2 regions of the Thermovenabulum gondwanense genome follow, and region 1 is predicted to be linked to the other one. Evidence: riboswitches for the same ligand, from Rfam matches in the RefSeq annotation. Region 1 holds a riboswitch; the other holds the start of a gene.

The links. Region 1 has a riboswitch for cyclic di-GMP ahead of flgB (flagellar basal body rod protein FlgB). Riboswitches for the same ligand answer to the same signal wherever they lie in the genome.
Region 2: it holds a riboswitch for cyclic di-GMP, as region 1 does, so the genes downstream of both, ATZ99_RS07675 (transglutaminase-like domain-containing protein) here and flgB (flagellar basal body rod protein FlgB) in region 1, are expected to answer to the same signal.

What each region holds. Positions count from the first base shown of each region.
Region 1 is NZ_LOHZ01000042.1:136,983-142,568, forward strand. It holds gene fliF (flagellar basal-body MS-ring/collar protein FliF) at 1-578, opposite strand, end outside; gene fliE (flagellar hook-basal body complex protein FliE) at 598-891, opposite strand; gene flgC (flagellar basal body rod protein FlgC) at 916-1,356, opposite strand; gene flgB (flagellar basal body rod protein FlgB) at 1,360-1,764, opposite strand; cyclic di-GMP riboswitch class I at 1,992-2,077, opposite strand; gene codY (GTP-sensing pleiotropic transcriptional regulator CodY) at 2,202-2,987, opposite strand; gene hslU (ATP-dependent protease ATPase subunit HslU) at 3,008-4,408, opposite strand; gene hslV (ATP-dependent protease subunit HslV) at 4,421-4,951, opposite strand; gene xerC (tyrosine recombinase XerC) at 4,914-5,586, opposite strand, start outside.
Region 2 is NZ_LOHZ01000033.1:28,940-34,525, forward strand. It holds gene ATZ99_RS07660 (AfsR/SARP family transcriptional regulator) at 1-99, shown strand, start outside; gene ATZ99_RS07665 (MucBP domain-containing protein) at 285-2,081, shown strand; gene ATZ99_RS07670 (class D sortase) at 2,144-2,827, shown strand; cyclic di-GMP riboswitch class I at 2,901-2,988, shown strand; gene ATZ99_RS07675 (transglutaminase-like domain-containing protein) at 3,002-3,829, shown strand; gene ATZ99_RS07680 (foldase protein PrsA) at 3,895-4,779, opposite strand; gene ATZ99_RS07685 (PhzF family phenazine biosynthesis protein) at 4,895-5,586, shown strand, end outside.

The sequences.
Region 1 (5,586 bases):
CCCTTTACCTCTTCTTCTTCCAGTTTTTCTCCAGGTTTTAATTTTAAGAATACCGCAGCCGACGCTTCCTTTTGGCCGGATGGATCGATAAAAAGAGTTTTCTGGGGTATAACAAGATGCACCCTTGCCTCTTCTACCTGATTTAATTCTTTTATGGTTCTTGTTAATTCTCCCTGAAGTGCCTGATTATATCTCACCTGTTTTTCCCACTCTGTCATGCCGAGATTCATTTTCCCAAAAATATCATTAAATCCAATCTCTCCACCACTTGGAAGTCCTTCTTGAGCAAGAGAAAGACGAATTTTATAGACATCCTTAGATTCAACTTCAATAGTTTTTCCAGAATCAATAAGTCTGTATTTAACCTTCATTGCATCAAGCCTTTTTACTATTTCGCCCGCATCTTTGGTATCCAAATTGGAATATAAAACGGCATACTGGGGTTTTGTAATAAAATAAAAAAGTAAAAAAACGGAAAGCAATACTATAATCGTTCCGCTTATAAATCTAATTTTTTGAGTTTTACTTTTACTTTCCCAGAATTCTATGATTCTTGTTTTAATTTCTTCAAAATTCATTTATTTTCCACCTTTACCCTTATATCTGCATTCTCATTATTTCCTGATATGCTTCAATAGCTTTATTCCTGATTTGTACGGTAAGCTCCAGAGAAAGTTTTGCCTTTTCCGCAGATATCATCAGATTGTGGACATTTACATCATTACCCAGTAAAAAGTCATTTGCCTTATTTTCATAATCCTTTTGCAAATCGTTTACCCGGTTTAATGCTTCTTTTAAGAAATTAACAAATTCTGAAGAAGAATTTTCTTCCTTTCGTTGATTTAAACCTATTGGATTTAAAGATACCTTTTCTATTCTATTTATTTCCAATTATTTCTCCTCCCATATAATTTTTTATCCTTTTCCAATTTCCAGTGCTTTACTTATCATATTCTTGGTGGAATTTATCGCGGTAACATTAGCTTCATAACTTCTTGTTGCAGAAATCATATCAACCATTTCTTCTACAATGTTTACATTGGGCATTCTTACATATCCCTTTTCATCCGCATCAGGATGAGCTGGGTCATATACTATTTTAAATGGCCTTTGGTCTTCTATAATGGCCGCAACCCTCACACCTTTTCCGCTATAATTTATCTTATCCCTTAATATTTCATTAAAATCCGAACTTTCATTCATTTCTTGAAAAACTACCATTTTTCTCCTGTAGGGTTCACCCTTCTCCGTCCTCGTAGTATCCACATTGGCTATATTGCTGGATATTACATCAAGCCTTAATCTTTGAGCTGTCAAAGCCGAAGCACTTATTTCCATTGATTTAAAAATACTCAATTATTATTTCCTCCCTTCATTTATAGCAGTCCTTAACAAGGAAAACTCTTTTGAAACCTGCTCCACCAGTACATTATAAGACAGGCTGTTTTCTGCGAGTTCCACCATTTCTTTTTCCACATCTACATTGTTACCATCTTCTCTGTATGCGGTATTTTCCTCACGATAAAGTACAGGCTTCAAGGTTAAAGGGGAATAGATCTTTTTAATATGTCTCTCGTTTGTAGTAGATAAAGAAATTTTATTGTTTTTACTTAAAAAATCCCTTAAATAATCTTCGAAAATCACCTTTGTTTTTTTAAAATTTGGTGTATCCGCATTTGCTATATTATTAGCGATTACCTCATTTCTCAGCCATTTTGCATCTAAAGCCTTTTCCATTAAGGAAATATTCTCGAAAATTCCCATAATCTGCACCTCTTTTAAAAACTAAATACACTATATCCCTAAATTAAAAAATTACTACTTTTTTTTGCAATTTCCTGCAACATCAAGAAAATATATAAAAAATTTGTAAAAAAATGCAATAAATTCGTTTATAAAATATTATATCATAACAAATTTTTCTTTTATACGACAAAATTATTAATAAAAAAACAACCTACCGTGGAAAATAGGCTGCCTTTTAAAAATTATTCGGCAGCCTGGCAGCCATAGCATGATATGCCTTAGGCCCATAGCTTTGCGTCCCTGCCTTTCGACAGGTTTGCCCTTTTCGACATTTTTCTATAATGTTTTCCTTAATTAAATTATATTATTATAAATTTAATTGTAAATAATTTTATTTATTTCCATAAATAAACTTAAATTAATCATAAAAAAATGCGTGAATTGCTTCACGCATTTTATGAACGCATCTTTTTCAATTCATCAATAAGTTTATCGTTGAGCACTTTAATATATGTTCCCTTCATTCCAAGAGATCTCGACTCTATAACCCCTGCACTTTCAAACTTCCTTAAAGCGTTGACTATAACAGAACGGGTAATCCCGACCCTATCCGCTATTTTACTGGCTACCAATAAGCCTTCATTTCCATCCAATTCCTCAAATATATGCTGAACAGCTTCTAACTCCGAGAAGGAAAGAGTTCCAATTGCCAGTTGAACCACTGCTCTTTTTCTCGCTTCTTCCTCAATTTCTTCTGTCTTAGAACGTAAAATCTCCATTCCAACTACGGTGGCACTGTATTCTGCCAGAACTAAATCCTCATCTGTAAATTCTTCGCCAAATCTCGCAAGTACAAGTGTTCCGAGCCTTTCTCCTCCACCATTAATGGGAACAATTGTAACAAGTTTTTCGGGATGAGGGCATTTTACTTCTCTATCGAATACGCATTCAATTTCCTCCTGGGGTATATTAGAACGAGTTTCATGAATTTCAAGAAGTTTATCATTGTATTCCTTTGGAAACATTTTTTCTTCAATTATTTTGTTTTGTATGACATCACAATCATAATTTTCGAGAATTGAATAACCTAAGACTTTCCCTTTTCTACTGGCTACATAAGCATTGGCATTTAATACCTCAGTTAAAATTTTACAAACCTCACTAAAATCAACCGGGTACCCTGCAGACCTCTGCAGCAATTTATTGATTCTCCTGGTTTTTTCTAATAATTCTTTACTCATTATATCTCCTCCTTTAGATTTTATAAGATATACATACTTAAATCTTTATCTTCGATTATGTCACTTAATTTTTTTCTCACATAATCGGCATTTATATTAATTTCTTTTTCAATCACATCCGGTGCTTCAAAAGAAATATCTTCTAATAATTTTTCCATAATTGTATGTAAGCGTCTTGCTCCTATATTCTCCATATGTTCATTCACATAGGCGGCTATTTTTACTATCTCATCTATAGCATCTTCAGAAAATTCTATTTTTATTCCTTCAGTTTCCAATAATGCCTTATATTGTTTAATAAGGGAATTTTTAGGTTCAATAAGTATTCTTTTTAGATCCTCTTTAGAAAGGCTCTTTAATTCTACTCTTATTGGAAAACGCCCCTGCAATTCAGGTATTAGATCCGAAGGTTTTGAAATATGAAAGGCTCCTGCTGCAATAAACAAAATGTGATCGGTTTTAACAGGTCCGTATTTGGTTACAACGGTGCATCCTTCAACAATAGGTAGAATGTCCCTTTGCACCCCTTCTCTGGAAACATCAGGTCCATAACCTTTTTCCCTGCCCGCTATTTTATCGATTTCATCTATGAAGATAATACCGGTTTCTTCAGCCCTCGAAATTGCTTCATTTATTACTTCATCCATATCAATCAGTTTTTGAGCTTCTTCTTGAATCAATATTCTCCTTGCATTCTCCACCGTAATTTTCTTCTTTTTTTTCTTTTTGGGAAATATGTTCCCGAATAAATCCTGAAAATTTATACCCATATCCTCGGCACCGGCAAAAGAGAAAACTTCTAAAAAAGGTGTCTTATTGTCATCCACTTCAATTTCGATTAATTCTTTGTCAAATTCTCCCGCTTTAATCCTTTCTAAAATATCCTTCCTTTTCTTCCTGGCTTCATTAAGCCTTCTCTCAAATTCTTCATCATCCTCATATGTATTTTTCTGAAAAGTGCCAAAAACCATTTCAAAAGGATTTTTAATGTTAGAGGTTCTGGAAGGATCGGGCTCTAAAATTTCTGCAATTCTTAATTCTGCCAATTCCTTGGCTTTATCTTTAACTTTTTCAATCTTTTCCACTTTAACCATCCTGATGGAGGTTTCCACAAGGTCTCTCACCATAGAGTCCACGTCTCTTCCCACATATCCGACTTCGGTAAATTTTGTAGCTTCTACTTTCACAAAAGGAGCGTTAACTAATTTAGCAAGTCTTCTTGCAATCTCGGTTTTCCCTACCCCTGTTGGGCCAATCATTAAGATATTTTTCGGAATAATATCTTCCTGCATTTCCGGAGGTAACTTTTGTCTCCTTATCCTATTGCGAAGAGCAATTGCTACACATTTTTTGGCTTCATCCTGTCCTACAATATACTTGTTCAATTCTTCTACTATTTTTTTTGGTGTAAAATCTTCCATATGCTCACCTCCTTATAGTTCTTCAACACTTATATAATCATTGGTATAAACACATATTTCAGAAGCTATTTTCAAGGATTCTTCTACTATTTTTTTCGGTTCAAGCTCTGTATATTTTGATAAAGCTCTTGCAGCAGCCAAGGCATAAGGGCCACCGGAACCAATCGCAGCTATCCCATCATCCGGTTCAATTACTTCACCGTTCCCCGAAATAATCAGTATGTGTTCTCTATCCAGAGCTATTAAAAGTGCTTCCAATCTTCTCAGCATTTTATCGGTACGCCATTCCTTGGCAAGTTCTACCGCAGCTCTTAGTAAATGTCCGTGAAACTCTTCCAGTTTTCCTTCAAATTTTTCAAATAAAGTAACAGCATCAGCCACTGAACCTGCAAATCCTGCCAGTACCTTCCCATTGTACAGTTTTCTGATTTTTTTTGCATGATGTTTCATAATGGTATGCTCACCAAAAGTAATCTGCCCATCGCCCGCTATAGCAGCACCTTTTTTATTCACCATCGCCACTATAGTGGTAGCTCTCATCATTTATAAAATCACTCCTTTTTTTATGAGGAAATGCTTTCTCGTAGACCTCTTTAAGCCTTTCTTTTGTCACGTGTGTATATATCTGAGTGGTAGAAAGGCTCGTATGTCCCAAAAGTTCCTGTACGGTCCTCAAATCTGCACCATTTTCCAAAAGATGTGTAGCAAAAGTATGCCTTAGTGTATGAGGAGTAACCTTTTTAATAAAGGAGAGTTTCTTCACATATTTTTCTACAATACGCCTTATACTCCTGTCCGTTAATCGGGTCCCATTTTTATTCAAAAATAAATGTTCCTCTTCCCCGCTCTTTAAAAGAACCGGTCTTGAAATTTTTAAGTAAGTTTCAAGGGATTCTTTTGCTTTTTCACCAAAAAAAACAAGCCGTTCTTTTGACCCCTTTCCAAATACAAACAAAATTTTATTGACCAAATCTAAATCTTTAAGTTTAATATTAGTCATTTCTCCAACCCTGATCCCGGTCGCATACAGTAATTCTAATATGGCTTTATCCCTTATTCCCAAATAAGAATTATCCGGTAAATTCAATAGTTCATTAATCTCATTTGGATATAAAAACTCGGGCAGTTTTTTAGGTAATTTCATACCCTGGATGTGCACCGTCGGATCATTTTTAACT
Region 2 (5,586 bases), on a different contig from region 1:
GAACGTATAAAAAAAGAGTTTCATAAAATGTATAAGGGCAAAGGTTTAAAAATTGAAGGCAAAATACTGCCGGCAAGGGATTTTGAATCAATACTATAGAAAAAAAGAGAATAAAAAATTCTCTTTTTTATTTTATCATAAAAAGACAAAAAATTATTAAAAAAATAAAATTTCGAAAAATCTTTTGCTATGTAACTCTTTTTGTAACCCTTCCATGATATTCTAATAATAAAGGAAAAGACAATAAACTTTTCTTAAAATAAAAAAGTAAGAAGGTGAAACTCGTGAAAAGCATTCTTAGGAAAACAATAAGCCTTTTTCTTATAACACTAATCATAGTCGCATGTTTTTTACCAAATATAATATTTGCCAAAGGCAAAGAGACCTCCGTACATGTATTTTTTACTACATCCTATGAAGTGGATTCGGTATTTTTAGAGCTCACCGGAAGGAGTTTAGAAATGAATAAACAGGGCGGACACTGGATGGTTAAAGATGATGGAATTGATGTGGGCGTGAATTTATTGGGAGTTACGGTAAATTTTCTGGTGAATGATGAAATAATATCACAGTTTTATCCTGCATCAAAATTGAATATAACTCCTGAAGGAAGCGATGGAGAAGGATCGATTAATATAAGAATGGGGGTAATTGAACCGGAGCCGGAAGAGCCCACGCAGAGCACATTGACGGTAAAATACATGCTTGATGGGACAGGAACGGAGATAGCTTCAGCTGACACTTATACACAGGAAGAAGGAAGCACGATTACCATAAATGCAAAGCAGATAAATGGATATACCTTAAAGAGCGGGCAAAGTAGCAGCTACACGTATACCTTTGAAGATAGCGATTTCGAATATATATTCTGGTATGTAGCAGTTGAAGAACCCGAAGAACCCGAAGTAACACAAAGCACCCTGACAGTAAAGTATATGCTGGATGGGACAGGAACGGAGATAGCTTCGGCTGACACCTATACGCAAGATGAAGGAAGTATATTAACGGTAAATGCAAAGGAAATAGAAGGGTATGAATTAAAGAGCGGGCAAAGTAGCAGTTACACGCATACCTTTGGAGATACCGATGCAGAGTACACATTCTGGTATTTAGCAATAGAAGAGCCGGAGGAACCCGAAATAACGCAGAGCACATTAACGGTAAAATACATGGTTGATGGTACGGGCACAGTACTATATACGGAAACATTTACACAGGATGAGGGTACGTCCATAGAAATAACGGCAAAGGCATTTGAAGGGTATGAGTTAAAAGAAGACCAGGCTGGAAGTTACCAGTATACCTTTGGCGACAGCGATTTCGAATATATATTCTGGTATGTAGCAGTTGAAGAACCCGAAGAACCCGAAGTAACACAAAGCACCCTGACAGTAAAGTATATGCTGGATGGGACAGGAACGGAGATAGCTTCGGCTGACACTTATACACAGGAAGAAGGAAGCACGATTACCATAAATGCAAAGCAGATAAATGGATATACCTTAAAGAGCGGGCAAAGTAGCAGCTACACGCATACCTTTGACAGTGAAAATGGAGAGTATATATTCTGGTATGTGGCAGTTGAAACACCTGGAGAGCCGCTAAGTCCTGGAGGAAGCACTGGTGAACCTGTATACTACAGTAACCTCACGGTGTATTACGCATTAGCCGGGAGTGATCCTGTGGAATATTTAAGGGGTCCGGATGTTTTCAATAGAAGGTCTGGAACAAGCCTAACGATTACGGCTCCGGAATTTGCAGGCTATGTTTTAAGATCGCAAGGCACTTACATCCATACCTTTACTTTAGAGGATGCTACTTATACTTTCTTTTATGATAAAATAGTAGAGGCCGAGGCACCCCAGGTCCCCTTAGGAGGCGCTTTTGAAGGGCCTATAGGAAGCGAAGGAAATACAGAAATAGAAGTTCCAGAGCAACAGGTGCCGCTGGCAGAACCCACTCCCCCGTTGAACAAGATACCTCAAACAGGTGGCGTGGCTCCCGAAATATTTTACGCAGCAGGTTTATCACTGATTTCCTTAGGAAGCATACTTAATAAAAGAAGGTCTAATCGGAAGTAGCTGATATAACGGGTGGTAAACATTTACCGCCCGTTTTTATTCTGCTTTGGAGGAAGATAAAAATGAGAAATTTTTCAAAAATATTAATCATTATAGGTATAATTTTAATTTGTATTCCTGCCGGTGCACAAATCGTATACAAATATAACAATAAAAATATTGAGTCTATTTCAACTAAAAAAATTGAAACAGCAATACAAGAAAATATTGATATAATTGAGGAAGGAGAAAATATTCAACTAACCAAGAAAGCTTTGGCAGAGGTAATTAATGAAGCGGTTGATGAAAAAGAAGATAATATCTCACACATAGATGAAAATAATAAAAAAACTAATAATAAAAAGGAGTTTATTTATTTAGGCAATATAGTAATAAAAAAAATAAACTTGGATTTAAAAATTGTTGAAGGTGTGGAAAAATCGGATTTAGCAGTAGGGGCAGGGCATGTACCAAAGACCGCAGGTTTTGGAGAAGAAGGGAACTGCGTACTTCTCGGGCATCGCAGCTCTTCTTACAATAATTTTTTTAGATACATTGATAAACTAAAAGAGGGAGACGAAATTATTATAAAAGACAAAAATGGAAACGAATTTGTCTATATCGTAAGCGGTTCAAAAGTTGTAAAGCCAGAGGATGTAAGCGTTTTATTACCGGCGCCCGGGGAATACAGACTTACCCTTATAACCTGTACCCCAATATATGTTTCCACCCACAGATTGGTTGTAACAGCAAATTTGAAAAAGTAAAAAATTAATAAATATTTCCCGGACCCTATTGTAATATAATATAGGTATAATATAATAGTAATTAGAAAGAAATCCCCGATAAAGGCAAAACCGGCGAAAGCCGGCGACGCAAAGCTAAAGGGCCTAAACCGCCAAAAGCGGCATGGCAGCCAGCTACCGAAAGGATGATTTTTTATGCCTAAAATTTTAATACCCAAAAATTTTAAGACATTTGTTATTTCGGTAGCGATATTTTTATCTTTATTTTTACAAACTGAATCGGTATTTGCGCAAGTGGGAGCCTTAGATATATCTAATATTGATAAAGGGGTAATCGGTTATCATATAGCAGAAAATTCTTCACAAAGTTATATGTTGATGATTAAAAAAGACGATAAAACCTATTATTACTATTTGAATAATGGTAAAAAGGATTACTTTCCTCTTCAAATGGGAAATGGGAAGTATAAAGTGGTTCTTCTCGAAAAAATTTCAGGGAATAAATACAAAGTAGTGCAAAGCGATGAAGTTACGTTAAATATTAAAGACGAAAAACAGGTTTTCCTGAACTCAGTTCAAAATATAAAATGGATGATGGAGGATGCGGCGATAAAAAAAGCAGCAGAACTTACAAAAGGAGTGACAAAAGATTCTGAAAAAATAAAAATAATTTATAATTATATAATAAGCAATTACAAATATGATAAAGAAAAAGCGAAGACGGTTAGCTCGCCGTATATACCTGATATAACTGATATTTTCAACAAAAAGAAAGGTATTTGTTTCGATTACTCTTCGCTATTTGCGGCAATGCTAAGAAGTTTAAATATTCCTGCTAAACTTGTGATGGGGACAAGCAGTTTAACGAAAGACAGTTATCACGCATGGAATGAAGTATATATTTCCGATGCGGGGAAATGGGTAATAATCGATACTACCGTCGATGCCTCTTTTAAAAACGCAAATAAACCTTACAGTATGGAGAAAAGCCCGGATAAATACTTTGCTGATAAAGTGTATTAACCCTGTAAAATATAAAAAAAGGGAGAAAGTTTTATCTTTCTCCCTTTTTTTCACCATTTGTAATCCTAATTCTTGTTTAACAGGTATTCCACATTGTATTTTGAGTATAATTCCTGCATCCACGGATCGTATTCCTGCTGGAATTTCTGATTGAAAAGGATATCCTTTATTTTTTCTTTGCTCTTGTCAAAACTGGCTTCCTGGGCATCCTTTTTTTCTTCCACTTTTATGATATGATAACCGTACTGGGTTTTTACCGGCGAACTTATCTCTCCTACTTTTAGAGAAAAGGCTGCATCTTCAAATTCCTTTACCATATCTCCCCTGCTGAAAAAGCCCAGATCCCCTCCACTTTCCTTGGAGGCGGTATCTTTCGAATACTGTTTTGCGAGTTCTGCAAAATCCTGGCCGTTCTTTAATTTAGCCGATATTTCGTTAGCAAGCTTTTCGTCATCCACTAAAATATGGCGGGCTCTTACCTGTTCCTTTTGAGCAAATTCATCTTTATGCTCATTAAAATAGGATTTCATTTCTTCTTCGGTGATACTGATTCTGGGAGCAATAAGCTTTTTAGTCTTTATACTCATGGCCAAATTCTTTTTATACTCTTCGAAGGAATAACCACCCATTGCTAAGTTTTGTTTAAAAGCGGTTTCACCGCCATAGGCTTCGTATATTTTTTCCAGTTCTTTATTAATATCTTCATCGGTAACAGCGATGTTTTGTTTTTTGGCTTCCAAATCAATAATTTTTTGAGAAATTAAATAATCTAAGGCTTCTTCGCCAATGGTTTTTACCATTAGATCGTATAGTTCATCCTTGCTTATAACTTCTCCGTTTACCTTTGCCACTGCTTCGCTTTTCTTTTCGCTGCAGCCGGCAATTAGACCTATTATCAGGGTAGCAATTATAAAAATAATCGCTGCTTTTTTAAGGGACAAATTTCTCATTTATATTCACGCTCCATATTTTGAATTTTAAAAACCACATATTTATAATATTAACAGAAAGTAGCGGTTTTTTCTATATGTAAATGTATGGCTAAATAAAAAGGAGGAGAAAATTATGAAATTATTTCAGGTGGATGCCTTTGCGGAAAATTTATTTGAAGGTAACCCGGCAGGAGTATGCCTTTTAGAAAAGCAAATTGACCGGGATTTAATGCAAAAAATAGCTATGGAAATGAACCTTTCTGAAACGGCTTTTCTGCTAAAAAAAGAAAGAGGGTATGATTTAAGGTGGTTTACTCCTGAAAGTGAAGTTGACCTTTGCGGACATGCTACCCTTGCCAGCGCTCACATATTATGGGAAGAAGGGTTTTTAGAAAATAATGAGGAAGCTGTTTTTTACACGAAAAGTGGAGTACTAAAAGCCTTCAAAGATAAGGATTACATTATCCTTGATTTTCCATTAGAACCGGCAGAAGCCGCAGAATTAACCGAAGAATTAAAAAAAGCTCTAAAAGTTCCTGTAATTTTTACAGGGAAAAACCGAATGGATTATTTAATTGAAGTAGAAAATGAGGAAAGCGTGAAAAATTTAAAACCCGATTTTGAGATTTTAAAAAAAGTAAATGCAAGAGGAATTATTGTAACCAGTGCATCATCAAATCCTGAATACGATTTTGTTTCCAGGTTTTTCGCACCGGCTGTAGGCATAAATGAGGATCCCGTCACCGGGTCTGCTCATTGCTGTTTAGGTCCTTACTGGAAGGAAAAACTCAATAAAGACAATTTAATAGCATATCAGGCCTCTAA